2 regions of the Streptomyces sp. NPDC127177 genome follow, and region 1 is predicted to be linked to the other one. Evidence: riboswitches for the same ligand, from Rfam matches in the RefSeq annotation. Region 1 holds a riboswitch; the other holds the start of a gene.
The links. A riboswitch is a leader RNA that binds a small molecule or an ion and turns the genes downstream of it on or off. The one in region 1 is predicted to bind thiamine pyrophosphate.
Positions count from the first base shown of each region.

Region 2: it holds a riboswitch for thiamine pyrophosphate, as region 1 does, so the genes downstream of both, ACFVJX_RS14885 (thiamine ABC transporter substrate binding subunit) here and thiO (glycine oxidase ThiO) in region 1, are expected to answer to the same signal.

Region 1 is NZ_JBHXUW010000006.1:34,978-38,803, reverse strand. Features, by position in the region: gene thiE (thiamine phosphate synthase) at 1-193, opposite strand, end outside; gene ACFVJX_RS06385 (Rv2175c family DNA-binding protein) at 311-676, opposite strand; gene ACFVJX_RS06380 (NAD(P)/FAD-dependent oxidoreductase) at 754-2,019, opposite strand; TPP riboswitch at 2,123-2,235, shown strand; gene thiO (glycine oxidase ThiO) at 2,233-3,411, shown strand; gene thiS (sulfur carrier protein ThiS) at 3,408-3,626, shown strand; gene ACFVJX_RS06365 (thiazole synthase) at 3,629-3,826, shown strand, end outside.
Region 2 is NZ_JBHXUW010000020.1:46,358-50,183, forward strand. Features, by position in the region: gene ACFVJX_RS14880 (ABC transporter permease) at 1-214, opposite strand, end outside; gene ACFVJX_RS14885 (thiamine ABC transporter substrate binding subunit) at 301-1,404, opposite strand; TPP riboswitch at 1,486-1,602, opposite strand; gene rlmN (23S rRNA (adenine(2503)-C(2))-methyltransferase RlmN) at 1,644-2,750, opposite strand; gene ACFVJX_RS14895 (phosphatidate cytidylyltransferase) at 2,855-3,826, opposite strand, start outside.

The DNA.
Region 1 (3,826 bases):
TGCACGCGTCGGCGAGGACCGCGAGGTGTTCGAGCTCCTCGGCCGCCTCCATGCCCTTGTCGCGGAGCTGGATGACGTCCACCCCGCCGGAGAGGACGGCGTCGACGAATTCGGGAAGGTCTCCCTGGCGCCTGCGGGCGTCCGTGCACAGGTAGAGCCGGGCGTCGGACAGCAGCGCGCGAGGCGTGGACATGGTGCGGTTCCCCCCGGGGAAAACGATGACGTCGGTAGGCGGTGCGATGGGGCAGGCGGTGGTGCGGAGGGGATGCGGGCCGCGCCGTGCGGCCCGCATCCCCTGTACGGCTGTCGGTCAGACGGCGAGCGCCTGGGCGCGGCGCTTCACCTCCGTGCCACGATTCTCACTCAGCGCCTGCGCGGGCGTACCCGGCAGGCTCGGGTCGGGAGTGAAGAGCCATTCCAGCATCTCCTCGTCGGAGTAGCCGTCGTCCCTCAGGAGCGTCAGGGTCCCCGAGAGGCCCTTGACCACCTTGTTTCCGTCGATGAAAGCGGCAGGCACCTGGAGTGCCCGGTTCTCACCACGCCGTACGGCGATGAGCTGGCCCTCCTTGACCAGCTGCCGTACACGCGTCACCTCGACATCGAACAATTCGGCGATGTCGGGGAGGTGGAGCCAGGCAGGGACGAGAGCATCGATCTTTGCGTCAATCTCGGTCACAGGACAAGCCTGCCATCCCGGACTGACAGCCGATACCCGGACTCAGCCCTTCAGGGTCCCGCCACCCGTCCGCGCGCCTACTGCGGGGCCGCCGACTTCAGCGGCACGGACGCGTCGGCGACCCGCCCGGGATCGAGCCGGGTGCCCGCTTCGATGAGCTTGCGGCCCTGGATCAGATCGCGCGGCCGGCCGACGGCGAGGACCGCGACCAGGGCGCCGTCCCGCAGCCAGCACACCGACCAGGCGGGGCCGGCCGGGTCGCCGCGCCGCAGCAGGGTGTCCGCGCCTGCGTGGTGGCCCGCGTACTGCACGAACCGGCCGAACTGCTCGGACCAGAAGTACGGCACGGGGTCGTAGGCCGGCGGCCGTGCCCCGCCCCCGCCGGCCGATCCGATGATGTGGGCGGCGGCGGTGCGCGGCCCCTGCAGTGCGTTGTCCCAGTGGTGGACCAGCAGACGCGCCCCGTAGCGGGCGGAGGGGAACGACGCGCAGTCGCCGACGGCGTACACATCGGGCAGCGAGGTGCGCAGGGCCGTGTCGGCGGTCACCGATCCGTCGGGGCCGAGCGCGACGCCGGAGCCGGCCAGCCAGCCGGTGGCGGGGCGGGCGCCGATCCCGACGACGACCGCGTCGGCCGGGACGGTGCGGCCGTCCGCGAGGACCACACGGCCGGACTCGATGCGGGCCACCCGGGCCCCGGTGAGGAGTTCGGCGCCGCTCTCCGCGTACCAGGCGGCCATCGGGGCCGCGACCTCGGCGGGGAGCGCACCCGCGAGGGGCCGGTCGGCGGCCTCGACGACGGTGACCTCGCAGCCGGCGGCGCGGGCCGCGGTCGCGAACTCGGCGCCGATCCAGCCCGCGCCGACGACCACGACGGCGTGCCGGGCCTCCAGGACCGGGCGCAGCCGGGCCGCGTCGTCGAGGGTGCGCAGCAGATGGACGCCGGGCACGCCTTCGGAGCCGGGCAGCACGACGGGTTCGGCGCCGGTGGCGATGACCAGGGCGTCGTAGGGGACGGGCCCCTCGGATGTGTCCAGTTCGTGGTCGCCGCCGCGGACGCCGGTGACCTCGCAGCCCAGGCGCAGTTCGATGCCGAGCGCCTCGAAGTCGATGTCGAAGGCGGATTCCTCGGCCTTGCCGAGCAGGACCGCCTTGGACAGCGGGGGGCGGTCGTAGGGCTGGTGGGGTTCGGCGCCGATCAGGGTGACGGCGCCGGTGAATCCCTGCTCGCGCAGGGCCACCGCCGTCTGCACCCCCGCCATGCCCGCGCCGGCGACGACCACCCCGCGCCCCGCCCGCTCCGACTGCCGTTCCGGCCGCTCTGCCCGCTGCTGCTCGTTCACCCGACCACCCTAATCAACTGACGGCCCGTCAGGAAAGGGGTTCCGGGCCGTGCGGGCGGCTCGCTTCACCCGGCCCCGGGGCCGGGGTCTAGGGTGGCCCAGGTAAAACACTCGCGGGAGCCCGGACGAACCGGGCTGAGAGGGAGGCTGGGCGGCCTCCGACCGTACGAACCTGATCCGGGTCATGCCGGCGAAGGGAGGGGCTGGACGCCCATGCGTACACACCGTACGAGCGGGTCCGACGTCCTCGTCATCGGGGGCGGGATCATCGGGCTCGTGACAGCCTGGCGGGCCGCGCAGCGCGGTCTGAGCGCCGCTGTCGTCGACCCCGATCCCGGTGGCGGGGCCGCCCGCGTCGCGGCCGGCATGCTGGCCGCCGTCACCGAACTGCACTACGGCGAAGAGATGCTGCTGGGGCTCAACGTCGCCTCCGCCGCGCTCTATCCTGCGTTCGCGGCCGAGCTGGAGGCGGCGAGCGGACAGGACATCGGCTTCCGCGCCTGCGGCACCCTGGCCGTCGCGCTGGACGCCGACGACCGCGCCCATCTGCGGGAACTGCACGAGCTCCAGCGCCGGTCGGGGCTGGAGTCGGAGTGGCTCACCGGGCGGGACTGCCGCCGGCTGGAGCCGATGCTCGCGCCGGGCGTACGCGGGGGTCTGCGGGTCGACGGCGACCACCAGGTCGATCCGCGCCGGCTTGCGACCGCGCTGCTGACGGCGTGCGAGCGGGCCGGGGTCGTCCTCCACCGCCGGCGGGCCGAGCGGCTCTCGGTGGTGCAGGACCGGGCTGCCGGGGCCGTACTGGACGACGGTACGGAGGCCCGGGCCGATCAGGTGGTGCTCGCCGCCGGGAGCCTCAGCGGCCGGCTCGCGGGGGTGCCGGACCACGTCGTGCCGCCCGTCCGCCCCGTCAAGGGCCAGGTGCTCCGGCTGACCGTGCCCACCGCGTACGCCCCCTTCCTCAGCCGCACCGTGCGGGCCGTGGTCCGGGGCAGCCACGTCTATCTCGTGCCGCGCGAGAACGGCGAGCTGGTCATCGGCGCCACCAGCGAGGAGATGGGCTGGGACACCACCGTCACGGCGGGCGGTGTGTACGAGCTGCTGCGCGACGCCCACGAGCTGGTGCCCGGCATCACCGAGCTGCCGCTCACCGAGACCCGGGCCGGTCTGCGCCCCGCCTCTCCCGACAACGCGCCGCTGCTCGGCCGCACCGCGCTGCCCGGCCTCCACCTCGCCACCGGTCACCACCGCAACGGGGTGCTGCTCACGCCCGTCACCGGTGACGCCATGGCGCAGCTGCTGGCCGACGGCGAGCTGCCCGAGGTGGCCCGCCCCTTCTCCCCCGGCCGTTTCCCGGCCGCCGCACCCGTACGTCAGGAGCAGCCCGCATGACCGCGCCCGTCTCCCTCTCCGTGTCCGTGAACGGCGAGGTCGTCGCCGTCGCCGCGGGCACCACCCTGGACGCCCTCGTCGCGACCCTGACCCGGGCCCCCTCGGGGGTCGCGGCCGCGCTGAACGAGACCGTCGTCCCGCGTGGCCGGTGGTCGGCCGCGGAGCTCGCCGAGGGCGACCGCGTCGAGGTCCTGACCGCGGTCCAGGGAGGCTGACCGTGTCCGACGACCTCTTCACCCTCGGGGACAGCGTTTTCGGCTCCCGGCTGATCATGGGGACGGGCGGGGCGCCCAGCCTCGATGTGCTGGAACGCTCCCTGATCGCCTCCGGCACCGAGCTGACCACGGTCGCGATGCGCCGGCTCGACCCGACCGTGCAGGGCTCCGTGCTCTCCGTCCTGGAGCGGCTCTCCATC
Region 2 (3,826 bases), on a different contig from region 1:
CGTAGGCGCCCGGCAGGGCGATCAGCAGGGTCAGCGCGGTCGAGGCGAGCGCCTGCCAGAGGGTGAACCAGAGGACGTCCAGGATGTCCGGCCGGGTCAGCACCTCGCCGAACCGACCGAACTGCCAGACGCCGTCGGCCTTGAGTCCGCGTCCGACGATCGCGACGACGGGGTAGGCGAAGAACAGCGCGAAGAAGGCGACGGGCACGGCCATCAGGCCGAGCCGCACCGCGCTCCCGCGCCGCGCCCGGGCGCGCGCGCCCTTCCCGCCCGCGCCCGGTCCGCGTACGGGAGGCTTCGCTACTTCACTACGAGCGAGGACCATGACTGGACCCACTGCTCACGGTTCTTGGCGATCGTGTCCGGTGCGACGGTCGTCGGTTTGCCGACGGTGGCGCCGAACTTCGTGAAGAGGTCCGGCACCTTCGCCCCCTTGGTCACCGGGCTGACGAACATGTTGAGCGGCATGTCCTCCTGGAACTTCTTGCCGATCAGGAAGTCCAGCAGGGCCTTGCCGCCCGCCTCGTTCTTGGCACCGTCCAGCAGACCGGCGAACTCGATCTGGCGGAAGCACGTCCCGGTGGCGACCCCGGTCGGGGCGGTCTTCGGCTTCGGGTCCGCGTACAGCACCTCGACGGGCGGGCTGGAGGCGTAGCTGACGACGAGCGGCCGGTCGGCCTTGGCCTTCCTGCCGCCCGCGGAGCCGGAGAACTCCTCGTTGTACGCCTGCTCCCAGCCGTCGACGACCTTGACGCCGTTGTTCTTCAGCTTCTTCCAGTAGTCCTGGTAGCCGTCCTTGCCGTACGTGGCGACGGTCCCGAGGAGGAAGCCGAGGCCGGGCGATGAGGTCGCGGCGTTCTCGGTGACGAGGAGGTCCTTGTACGCGGGCTTCGCCAGGTCGTCGAAGGACTTCGGCGGCGCGAGCTTCTTGTCGGCGAAGTACTTCTTGTCGTAGTTGACGCAGATGTCGCCGGTGTCGACCGGGGTGACCCGGTGCTTCGCCGCGTCCAGCTGGACGTCGTCCGCGACCTGGCCGAGCCCCTTGGCCGCGTACGGCGTGAAGAGACCGTTGTCGAGGGCGCGCGAGAGGAGGGTGTTGTCGACGCCGAAGAACACATCGCCCCGGGGCGAGCCCTTGGTCAGGATCTCCTGGTTGAGGGCGGCGCCCGCGTCTCCGCTCTTCAGCACCTTGACGGTGTAGCCGGTCTCCCGGGTGAACTCCTTCAGTACGCCCTTGGAGGCGTTGAAGGAGTCGTGGCTGACGAGTGTGACGGTCTTGGAGCCGGAACCCCCGGAGGGTCCGGAGCCGGACGCCGAGTCGTCGGAGCTTCCGCATCCGGCGAGCGCCGTGGCTCCGAGCGCGGCGGCGACGGCCGTCACCGCGATCTTCTTGGTGGTGCTCATGTGATTCCTCCTGGGATGACCAGGAAGAGACGCGGCCCTGCCCGCGCCGGTGGAGAACCGGAAGCGGGCAGGGCGCAACAGCTTGAGTAAGGTCCGAACTTCCTACCCGGAATGACCCGGGCGAGGTTCAGAGGGTCTGCGGCCAACCTGTCCTCGGTGCCGCACTCTCAGCGCTGTGGCGCTCCCCTGTCGGAATATGAAGTTGATTCGAGCCCCAGGCTACACGGCCGTTTTCGGCCTCAGCGCTCGGATGCCGCCAGCTGCCCGCAGGCCCCGTCGATCTCCTGACCGCGGGTGTCCCGCACGGTCACCGGCACCCCGTGGGCGGCGATGGCCTCGACGAAGGCCTTCTCGTCCTCGGGCCTCGAGGCGGTCCACTTCGAGCCGGGCGTGGGGTTCAGCGGGATCAGGTTGACGTGCACCCGCTTGCCCTTGAGGAGCCGGCCCAGCCGGTCGCCGCGCCAGGCCTGGTCGTTGATGTCGCGGATCAGCGCGTACTCGATGGAGATGCGGCGTCCGGACTTCTCCGCGTACTCCCACGCGGCGTCCAGCACCTCGCGCACCTTCCACCGGGTGTTGACCGGTACGAGGGTGTCGCGCAGCTCGTCGTCGGGGGCGTGCAGCGACACGGCGAGACGGCACTTGAAGCCCTCGTCGGCGAACCGCAGCATCGCCGGCACCAGGCCGACTGTGGAGACGGTGATCCCGCGCTGCGACAGCCCCAGCCCGTCGGGCTCGGGGTCGGTCAGCCGGCGGATCGCCCCGACCACGCGGTTGTAGTTGGCGAGCGGCTCGCCCATGCCCATGAAGACGATGTTGGAGAGCCGCGCCGGGCCTCCCGGGACCTCGCCGTCGCGCAACGCCCGCATGCCGTCCACGATCTGGTGGACGATCTCCGCGGTCGAGAGGTTGCGGTCGAGGCCGGCCTGCCCGGTGGCGCAGAACGGGCAGTTCATCCCGCAGCCCGCCTGCGAGGAGATGCACATCGTGACCCGCTCGGGGTAGCGCATCAGGACGGACTCGACCAGCGTCCCGTCGTGCAGCTTCCACAGCGTCTTGCGGGTGGTGTCGTCGTCACAGCTGATGTGGCGGATCACGGACATCAGCTCGGGGAACAGCGCCTCGGCGAGCTTGTCCCGCGACGCGGCGGGGATGTTGGTCCACTCCGACGGGTCGTGCGCGTACCGCGCGAAGTAGTGCTGCGAGAGCTGCTGCGCGCGGAAGGGCTTCTCGCCGGTCGCGGCGACGGCTTCCTTGCGCTCGGCGGGCGTGAGGTCGGCGAGGTGCCGCGGCGGCTTCTTGGCTCCGCGGGGCGCGACAAAAGTGAGTTCTCCGGGCTTAGGCATGGTTCTTCCAGTGTCGCAGACAGAACAGTGAGGGCCCGCCGCCCTGTGGACAACGGACCCTCACTCATAAAATCGCAGGTCAGAATGGGTGACTCAGCGGTAGGTCAGCTGGAGCCGACGAAAATCACCATCAGCAGCCAGACCACCGGGGCGGTCGGCAGCAGGGAGTCCAGCCGGTCCATGATCCCGCCGTGCCCGGGGAGCAGCGTGCCCATGTCCTTGATCCCGAGATCCCGCTTGATCATGGACTCGCCCAGGTCACCGAGGGTGGCGCTGGCCGCGACCACGAGGCCGAGCAGCAGGCCCTGCCACCAGGAGCCGCCGTCGATCAGGAACTGCATGCACAGGGCTCCGGCCACCATGGCGAAGGTGACGGCTCCGAAGAGGCCCTCGCGGGTCTTTCCGGGGCTGATCCTCGGGGCGAGCTTGTGCTTGCCGAACCGCCAGCCGACGGCGTACGCGCCGGTGTCACTGACCACGGTCAGCAGCAGGAACGTCAGGACCCGCTGCGGCCCGTCGTCCGCCCTCAGCAGCATGGCGACGAAGGTGGCCAGGAAGGGGACGTAGAACGCGGCGAACACCCCGGCCGTGACGTCCTTGAGGTAGCCCTCCGGCGGTTCGGTCATCCGCCAGACCAGCACCGCGAGGGCGGTCAGCGCCATGGCGGCCCAGGCGCCCTCGGCCCCTCGCGCGTAACCGGCGACGACCATGGCCGCACCGCCGACGGCGAGAGGGATCAGCGGGGCCTTGATCCCCTTGCGCTCCTCCAGCCGGGAGGTGAGCTCCCAGAGACCGACGACGACGGCGACCACGACCACACCGACGAAGACGGCCTTGACGATGAAGAGCGAGGCGACGACGACGGCACCCAGCCCAACGCCGACCCCTATGGCGGATCCGAGATCACGGCCCGCACGCTTCTTCTGCGGGGGTGGTGGCGCGGTGGACATGGGCTCCTGCGGCTTCTCGTCGCGGAACAGGAGGCCGCCGCTCAGGCGTCCGGCCCCCTGGTCCCTGTCATCACGGTCGTCAGCGTCTCTACCTGCGTCGGGAACGTCCGGCACGATGGGCATGGG